Ketobacter sp. MCCC 1A13808: one gene and its partner. The protein of the gene in region 2 interacts with the protein of the main gene of each other region in a pairwise test. Links are inferred from orthologs where the notes say so. Each region holds a gene or a part of one and is shown on either strand. Other genes may lie near its edges.

Region 1 (4,796 bases), on a different replicon or contig from region 2:
CAGCCAGTCTGCTGCAGTCATTCACACCATCATCCAGCTGTGCAAAAACCTGAATCTTGAAGTAGTCGCTGAAGGCGTGGAGAACGAAGAGGAACTGCGCTTTCTGATGGACCACCGATGCGACTACATCCAGGGGTTCTACTTTAGTCAGGCTCTCAGTGCCACAGAGCTAAGCCGGTATATTAAACGACAATCGTGGGAACAGTTGCTGGGGCAGTTCAACTAACAAGTACAATGTCTGACAGCGAAATCAGCCCCGGAACGGCCCCGGACAAATGTGCGCGCTGCCCTCTTCCTGATTAAATACAATAACGTATTCCTTACATTTAATGCCCTGAATAACCTGATTAACCTTGGTTTCAGACGACACTTCATGCTCGCCATAGTCAGTGCCGTCACGGGTAACGAATTCTTCTACCAGACGGTAAAAAGTGTCTTCAGGTAAGTCTTGCCAGGGAATTTCAAGTAGATTTTGCAACCGCGCTCTCTCCTAACAAATCAAGTATGGTGTCTTCGCCGAACGCTTCGATCAACTTGGTGCGCACCTTCGCATCCAGAATACGGATGTTTTTAAGGTTAACCATGCGGCTCAGCTCTTTATCGATCTGGGTAAGGATCTGAGTGCGCGCATAATCTTTGTTGTCTGCCGGAATGGCATACCAGGGTGCAAAATCTGCGGCTGTTTTATTGAGCATGTCTTCATAGGCTTCCTGGTATTGATCCCAGTACTGCCGGCTTTCCAGATCGGACGTGGTAAGTTTCCAGCGTTTAGTGGGTTCTTTCACCCGGTCCATAAAGCGCTTTAACTGCTCCTTTTTTGAAAGGTGCAAATAAAATTTCAAAATAATAACACCGTCGTCCGCTAACTGGCGCTCGAATTCAAGGAGTTCACGATAAGCCCGCTTCCATTCCGGCTTTTCTGCAAATCCTTCAACACGCTCCACCAAAACACGACCATACCAGGAGCGATCCATAATGGTAATTTCACCTGGTTGCGGTATTTTTTGCCAGAACCGATACAGATAATGGCGTGCCTGTTCACTTTTATCCGGTGCGCCAATGGGCCACACCCGCACTCCCCGCGGATCAAGGTGCCGGGTTAAACGACGGATTACCCCACCTTTACCTGCAGTATCAGTGCCCTCAATCAGAATGATGACACGCCGTTTTTCCCGGAAAATAGCCTGCTGAACACGCAATAAACTGAACTGTAAACGGTGTATTGTTTCTTTGGTGTCTTTCGGCTTTTTAGCCGGCTTGGTAACCAGATCTTTTAGCCTGATTGAGTCACCCGTCAATTTAATTACGCTCATTTTCGCTTCCTTTTTGCGTTTGCTCGTTGGAGAAAGGTTTAAATAACAAGGGATATAAATAACTTTGAAAGTCTTCAAGCATCCGGTTCATCGTTGCCTTATCTTCCAGCACCAAACCATCATGCTCTACTTTATCCGAAAGCAGTTGTTGAGCCAGATTATGATAAATGGCAATACGCTTCTGCAGGTAATGCCGGCCACCCTCTTCCAGAAACGGCTCTAATGCATAATAGGACTTGGCCAGTTTTTGCAGCGAATCCTCCAGCAGTTGCTTGTCTTTCCGATTGACGCTAAGCCAGGTATCCGACAACGCCGCCATGAACTCCGCATAGTGTTGTTGCCGTGCCATAAAACTTTTTTCGAAGCGGGTCACTCGGGCTTGTTTATCCAAGAATCCCGCGTATTGTGCCTGGGCTCTTGCCAATGCTTGTTCCTGCACTTGCTGCGCCTGAATAAGTTGTTCCCCGGATACCCGACCGGTTTTATAGTTCAGATAAGAAACAAAGCCGGTCATAACGATGGCAGCTAAAACCAAAACAAAGCCGAACAAAATAACACGGTTCTCTTTATTAGCGAAGGTCGGTGACGTTGATGAGCTCTGCTTCGGCTCGGAGTATCCTGACATTACTGCCTCCGTTAGGTTTGAACAATGCCGTGGTGCTTGAGTAAATTGATAAAGTCGGATTCCGTTAACACCGGAACGTCCAGACTTTCCGCTTTGGTTAATTTGGAACCGGCTTTTTCGCCGGCCACCACAGCGCTGCTTTTTTTAGACACACTGCCGCTTACTTTTGCTCCTAATTTCTGCAAATACGCTTTGGCTTCATCCCGGGTCATTTCAGCAAGCGTTCCGGTTAGCACGAAGGTTTGCCCTGCCAACGGCTGCTCACCCTGTTCCGCAACCTCAATGTCTTCCCACTGCACGCCCGCCTGCTGCAGTTTTTCAATTACATCCAGGTTGTGTGCTTGCTGGAAAAAGGTCTCAATATAATCTGCAACGACCGGCCCGACATCCTGTACCTGTAACAGGGTCTCGTGATCGGCCGACTGCAACTTTTGCAGGCATCCGAAGTGCGTTGCCAGATTCAATGCTGTCGCCTCCCCCACTTCGCGAATGCCCAGGGCAAACAGGAATCGAGGTAACGTCGTGTGTTTACTGGCTTCCAGCGCATTAATCAGGTTCTGTGCGGATTTTTCACCCATGCGCTCCATAGCAGCCACCTGCTCTGCGGTCAGCAGATACAGATCGGAGACCTGGCTAATCAATTCCAGATCCACCATTTGCTCCACCAATTTGTCGCCCAATCCATCTACATCAAGCGCCTTGCGCGAAGCGAAATGTTTGATGGCTTCCTTAACCTGTGCCCGGCAGAATAAGCCACCGGAACACCGTGCCACCGCCTCACCATCGGCTTTCACGATATCCGACTGGCACACCGGGCATTGTTGCGGTAACTGCACCGGCTCTGTTTTTTCAGGTCGGCGTTCCAGCACTACTTTTACGACCTTCGGAATAACGTCGCCGGCGCGGTGCACAATCACCGTATCACCCACCCGAACGTCCATTCTGGCGACTTCATCCATATTGTGCAGTGTGGCGTTGCTAACCGTAACTCCGCCGACAAACACCGGCTCTAACCTGGCAACCGGAGTGATGGCGCCCGTGCGTCCAACCTGAAACTCAATGCCCAATAGCTGGGTCAACTCTTCTTGCGCCGGGAATTTATGTGCGGTAGCCCAGCGTGGCGCCCGTGATACAAATCCCAGCTCAGCCTGCAATTTCAGGCTATTGACCTTATACACTATGCCGTCGATTTCATAGCCGAGCGCGTCTCGTTTATGCAATATCCGGTCATGATAGGATTGCAACGCGGCAGCGCCGGTGACCCGCTCAACCTCGGAGTTAATCCGAAAGCCCCACTGTTTTAATTGTATTAAATTGTCATAATGGGTTTTGGTGAGCGCACCACCTTCTACGAAGCCGACGCTGTAACAATAGATATCCAGCGGGCGCAAAGCCGTGATTCTGGAGTCCAATTGACGCAGACTGCCAGCCGCTGCATTACGCGGGTTAGCAAACGTTTTTTCACCTCGCGCCGCTGCCTGGCGATTAAATTCGTTGAATCCATCCAGGGGCATAAACACTTCTCCACGCACCTCCAGCAGATCAGGATACCCCTGCCCGCGCAATCGTAAAGGCACGCTATCGATGGTCCGTATGTTCTGGGTTATATCTTCACCTGTTTGACCATCGCCGCGGGTCGCAGCCTGCACCAATACACCCTGCTCATACAGCAGGCTTACGGCCAATCCGTCCAGTTTCGGCTCACACACAAATTCTATTTCGTCTTCTGTGCCGAGACGTTCACGAATACGCCGGTCAAACGCCACCAGCTCGTCGGCATTGAACACATTATCCAGAGATAACATAGGGAGGCGGTGCCGGATCTGATTGAAAGCCGTGAGCGGAGTATCCCCTACCCGCTGCGTTGGTGAATCCGGCGTAATTAAATCCGGATTCTCTTGCTCCAATGCTTTCAGCTGCTGAAACAGGCGGTCGTATTCCACATCTGGAACCGAGGGATCATCCAGAACATAATAACGATAGTTATGCTCGCGTAATTGCTCGCGCAGTGCGTCAATCTGCTGGGAAATTGATAGCATAGAAGAATCCAATCCAGTCGCTAAACCAAAAATCGCCGGTCAGGATACCGGCTGTTGCAAGTGAGTTACCAGGATCGGGATTATACACCCAGGGCGTTGTATCGACGACGCCCTGGGTAAGGGGAATACTAATATTGCCGCTTTCCACCGCGATAAGAAAGCAGCTTGCGCTCAAAATCGAGCACACGCTGGCGATAATGTTCTGCCGTTTGCTGGCGCAGTACATTATGGTTCTCGTCTTTGATATCTGCATCCAGCAACTTGGAAATTTTGCGCGCTGAATCCATCATGATCTCAAATGCGTGAATAGGACGTTTGGGGCCGGGCAATTTCATGAAGATACAAATACCCGGTGTGCTGAATTCTGACATGGTATCCAGATCAAATACGCCGGGCTCCACTACATTGGCGGCACTGAATAACAATCCGCCTTTTCCACTATGCTGTTCATAGCGATGGAATATATTCATTTCACCGAACCGGAAACCACAAGACAACATCACCCGTAGTAACTCGGCACCGTTCAATTCGCCCTGCTTCGCCATCACGTTAATAACGAACACTTCCTGCAACGACGGGTCAAGTTCAACTTCCGCCGGGGCTGGTTCACGCTGCCGCGCGGGGGCTGTCTTACGATTCAATTGCGCTTGCTGCTCGGCACGGGATGCCACTAGCAAATCATCATCGGTAAACAAATCGGATTGGTCTTGCTCGACTGGTTCCGGCTCCGGCTCATAGCCGTCGGTGTCATAATCGTCCGCTTCATACGCTTCATGGTGTTCAGCATAGGCCTGCTGATATTCTTTATCGTCTGCGAGC
Region 2 (4,635 bases):
GGATTTCATATTCATTCTCCTAAATCTGAAATTACGTCGCTTTCTTTGATATGACTTTAGCCATAGTTTGCGCGAGTGATTTCTAGCCATGTCGCATTATCCTCCTGCATATTGTCTTCAGTATGTAGAGTGTCGTGCTTTTCATTAACTTGGCAGAGAGGATGTTAAACCATAAAGGGGGGTTGGTTATTTCAAAAAAAGGACATCGGAGAAATGGGGAGGGGACTAGCTGTCTAATGCCATTTTGCCTGGCTGTATGCTGCCCGAAAGCCAAAGTATCAAATTATTGAAACCATCCCATGGGTTGCCGTGACCGATGCCTTTGATGGTTCGGTCAATGCGGGCCGCTTCCAGCAAGCAATGCTTGAAACCGTTAGCGGGTATGCGTTGCAGAGCGCTTTGGATAATGCTTTTTTTGGTGTCCCAGATCCTGTATTCCTGCATCACCCGAGCTGGCGCCATACCGTTATTGATGAGCTGGCTCATGCCAGCCAATTTGCGGATTTCGTTACTAAAGGCCCACAATATAACACTGGGCTCGCTGCCACCGGCACGTAGGTGGTTGAGCATTTTCGTTGCTTGGGAGCAGTTGCCTTTCAAGGCTTCATCAACCAGCTCGTACAGACTGTAGCGAGCATGATCGGCGACGGCATTTTCAATGTCGCTTACCTCGACGGGGCCTTCCCCCATCAGCAGTACTAACTTATCGACTTCCTGCGCCGCCGCCAGTAGATTACCTTCCACCCGCTGAGCTAAAAGCTGGACAGCATCGCGGCTCGGTTCAAGGTTAGCACCGCGCATGCGCTGGTGGACCCATTGGGGAAATTGATTCAATTCTATTGGCCACACCTGAATCATCGCTCCGGCGGTTTCCAGCTTCTGAAACCATTTGGTGTTCTGCGACTTTTTATCCATTTTCGGAATGATTAACAGCAGCACATTATCAGGGTTGGGATTTTCGGCGTACTCTACCAGTGCCTTTTTTGCTTTATCATCAAACTTGGGTTTGTCGTGACGAACTTCCAGTATTTTACGATCACCAAACAACGACATGCTGTTGCCAGCCTGCAGTAGAGCATTCCAGTCGAAGCCCGCATCTACATTGAATCGCTCTCTCTCGCTGAAGCCCTGTTTACGAAACTCTGACCGCAACTGATCTGCACACTCTTGCAAAAGTAAAGCCTCATCTCCGCTGAGAATGTAAAGGGGCAGCGCGTTGCCTTTTGAAAAGTGTTCTTTAATCTGGTTGCTTCGGAGTTTCATTGAGCCGGCTCTTGAACCGAGCGTTGCAACGAAATTATGATTCTCTGGGCCAGATCCATATCCATTTCGTTTTTTAGCATGGTTTCTTCTTCTGCTTTACCGACTGCAGCAGTCTCCCGATATAAATAGGAGCGTCGAGCTTGAATCGTCGTCGGGGCAATCAGCAGATCTTGCTCTCGCCTGAACTGATAATAGACGTCCTTTAGCAACTCGAATTCTGCACTTTTACCACGACTGGAGTAAGATGCTGTTCGGCGGGTCGGAACCGACTTCATGATCTCCAGCACATTTTCAGATTCCTCGCGGATTTCGACTCCGGAGCCTTCCAGAGTTTGCTCCATCACCTGCTTAAAGGCTTCATCACCACTCATGTCGACCACACGCATAGAGGAGTAGGAGTGTTGTATTGCATTGTTGGTACCGCGTAATTGAAAACCGCAAGCGCTGATCAGCGCTATCGCACTGATCAGCGTAAGGGACTGGATGAATTTCTTATTTAGCAACAACACTGATCAGTTTCCCGGGGACGACGATGACTTTAGCAATGTGCTTGCCTTCGGTAAATTTTTGGACATTTTCATTGTTCAGCGCCTTGTCTTCAATACTCTGTTTGTCTTCGTCAACGCCAACATCAATGGTTGCCCTGACTTTGCCGTTCACCTGCACAGCCATTTGTAGGGTGTCGCGAGTGAGCGCACTCTCATCTACTTTTGGCCACGCCGCGTCCAGAATCGAGTCGGTATGGCCGAGCATTTGCCATAGTTTATGTGCGATGTGCGGCGTTATCGGTGCCAGCATCTGTACACAGGCTTCAATGGCTTCACGCATCAGGGCGCGACTTTGGTTGCCGTCTTCATCCAGCTTCGCCATATGATTACTAAGTTCCATTACGGCGGCAATGGCGGTGTTAAAGGTCAAGCGGCGTTGGTAATCGTCGCTTACTTTTGCGATGGTTTCATGCAGCTTGCGGCGTAAATCCTGTTGCTGTTTGTTGAGCGCGGTTTTATCCAAAGCCGGTGCATCACCCTGATGAATATGCGCTGTAGCCATTCGCCAGATTTTACGTAGAAATTTGTTGGCGCCTTCCACGCCGCTGTCTGACCATTCCAGTGATTGCTCCGGCGGTGCTGCAAACATCATAAACAGACGGACGGTATCCGCACCGTACTGATCAATGATCACTTGCGGGTCGATGCCGTTGTTTTTCGATTTTGACATCTTGCTAATGCCGTCATGTAACACCGGCTGACCGTCGGATTTCAAAATAAAACCGGTTGCTGCGTCTTTGACTGCTTGTACGTCGGTTGGTGAGAACCAGTTTTTTCCGCCTTTTTCATCTTCACGATAATAGCAATCCGCTAATACCATGCCTTGACACAATAAGCGCTCAAAGGGCTCGTCGCATTTTACCAGGCCGAAGTCGCGCATTAATTTATGGAAGAAACGCGAATACAAAAGATGCAGGATGGCGTGCTCGATGCCACCGATATACTGATTCACTGGTAGCCAATAATTGGCTTTTTCCGGATCAAGCATCTGGGTGGTGTCATTCGGGCTACAGTAACGGGCGTAATACCAGGATGATTCCATAAAGGTATCAAACGTGTCGGTCTCGCGCTCGGCAGGCTGGCTGTTGAATTCCGTTTTTCGCCATGCCGGGTCTGCTTTTATCGGTGATTGAACGCCATCCATGGTGACGTCTTCCGGCAGTTGTATCGGTAGCAGTTCGGCAGGGGCAGGTACGGCGCTACCATCTTGCAGATTGATCATTGGAATCGGTGTGCCCCAATAGCGCTGCCGGGAAACTCCCCAGTCGCGTAAGCGGTAGTTTACTTTGACTCTGCCTTTGTTGTTTTCGGTAAGCCAGTTAGCAATCGCTTCGAAGGCTTGCTCTGAGCTCAGGCCATCGAAATCACCGGAGTTGATCAGGTTGCCTTTTTCGGTGAAGGCGGCGGTTTGTAAATCAATAACGGCATCTTTGTCGGCGGGGGCAATGACCTGACGGATGGGTAATTGGTACTGTTGAGCAAATTCGTAATCCCGTTGATCGTGTGCCGGCACTGACATGACCGCGCCGGAGCCATAGTCCATCAAAACGAAGTTAGCAATCCAGACGGGAACTTCCTCGCCGCTAATGGGATGTACGGCCATCACTCCGGTGAAAATACCTTTCTTTTCCATGGTCGCCATATCGGCCTCGGCCACTTTATTGTGACTGCAGGATTCGATAAAGGAGGCGATATCCGTGCTGTTCTCTGCGGCTTGCCGGGCCAGCGGGTGCTGCGCAGCCACTGCCAAATAGCTTACCCCCATCAGGGTGTCTGGACGGGTGGTATAGACCTCAAGCGACTCATTGCCGGGAATAGCAAAGGCCAGTTCCACACCTTGCGAACGCCCAATCCAGTTGCGTTGCATGGTTTTGACCTGTTCCGGCCAGTGCTCCAGTTTGTCCAGGTCGTTGAGCAACTCTTCCGCGTAGTCTGTGATTTTTACGAACCACTGCGGAATTGCTTTGCGTTCCACTAATGCGCCGGAGCGCCAACCGCGGCCATCAATCACCTGCTCATTGGCCAGGACAGTCTGGTCTACTGGGTCCCAGTTGACGGTCGCCATTTTTTTATAGACCAGGCCCTTTTCATAAAGCTGAGTGAAGAACCATTGTTCCCAGCGATAGTATTCCGGGCGGCAGGTAGCCAGTTCGCGATTCCAGTCGTATCCGAACCCCAGCCGTTTTAGCTGGCCTTTCATATACTCAATGTTTTGGTAGGTCCACTTTGCCGGCGCGACGTTATTTTTGATGGCGGCATTTTCTGCAGGCAGGCCGAAAGCATCCCAGCCCATCGGTTGCATTACATTCTTCCCCTGCATGCGCTGGAAGCGGCTAATGACGTCGCCAATGGTGTAATTGCGCACATGGCCCATGTGTAATCGGCCGCTGGGGTAGGGGAACATGGATAAGCAATAGTAGGCTTCTTTTCCGGCTTGCTCCGTCACGTCAAAACTTTTGTGTTGTTCCCAGTAACGCTGTGCTTCAGCTTCGATGTCCTGGGGGTGGTACATGTCTTCCATCAAAAAACTCTCGGAATTAGTGGTGGGCCACTGAGTGGAACGAATGGGTTTCAGGGCCTGGATTCGATTGGTTTGGTCTGCACCAAGGATACCTTACCCGGCAGCTAACATATAGAGGAGCGGCCTTGAAAGCCGTCTATGGGCTTGACTACTGATTGTTTCATCGCTGTCCGGTGCGATTTTCATTTGTGATTTTTTGCGCGCGACGATGGCTCAGAGCTGCGCCCAGAATCAATGAAATCAGGGCCAACGCAACCGGTGGCCATTGGCCGATACGAACAAAGGGTGTAACCCCTACGGTAG

The links. The genes of interacting proteins can lie anywhere in the genome.
Region 1: the proteins of leuS (region 2) and ligA interact in binary tests that used the Escherichia coli proteins (3 or more experiments, as listed by UniProt). The link is inferred for Ketobacter sp. MCCC 1A13808 from one-to-one orthologs.

Annotation. Positions count from the first base shown.
Region 1 is NZ_VRKW01000001.1:406,596-411,391, forward strand. What follows is about bases 1,464-4,375. They hold ligA (NAD-dependent DNA ligase LigA), read right to left. Parts: upstream 3,978-4,375; coding sequence 1,950-3,977; downstream 1,464-1,949. Other genes in these bases: FT643_RS01845 (hypothetical protein), read right to left, coding at 1,464-1,938; zipA (cell division protein ZipA), read right to left, coding at 4,106-4,375. In the rest of the region: FT643_RS01830 (two-component system response regulator), read left to right, coding at 1-226; FT643_RS01835 (YheU family protein), read right to left, coding at 251-478; FT643_RS01840 (polyphosphate kinase 2 family protein), read right to left, coding at 462-1,313; more of FT643_RS01845, read right to left, coding at 1,300-1,463; more of zipA, read right to left, coding at 4,376-4,796. UniProt on the Escherichia coli protein: DNA ligase that catalyzes the formation of phosphodiester linkages between 5'-phosphoryl and 3'-hydroxyl groups in double-stranded DNA using NAD as a coenzyme and as the energy source for the reaction.
Region 2 is NZ_VRKW01000006.1:21,232-25,866, reverse strand. Bases 1,545-4,635 are described here. They hold leuS (leucine--tRNA ligase), read right to left. Parts: upstream 4,333-4,635; coding sequence 1,756-4,332; downstream 1,545-1,755. Other genes in these bases: lnt (apolipoprotein N-acyltransferase), read right to left, coding at 4,493-4,635; FT643_RS12610 (LPS-assembly lipoprotein LptE), read right to left, coding at 1,545-1,772. In the rest of the region: FT643_RS12620 (rhodanese-like domain-containing protein), read right to left, coding at 1-9; holA (DNA polymerase III subunit delta), read right to left, coding at 226-1,263; more of FT643_RS12610, read right to left, coding at 1,260-1,544.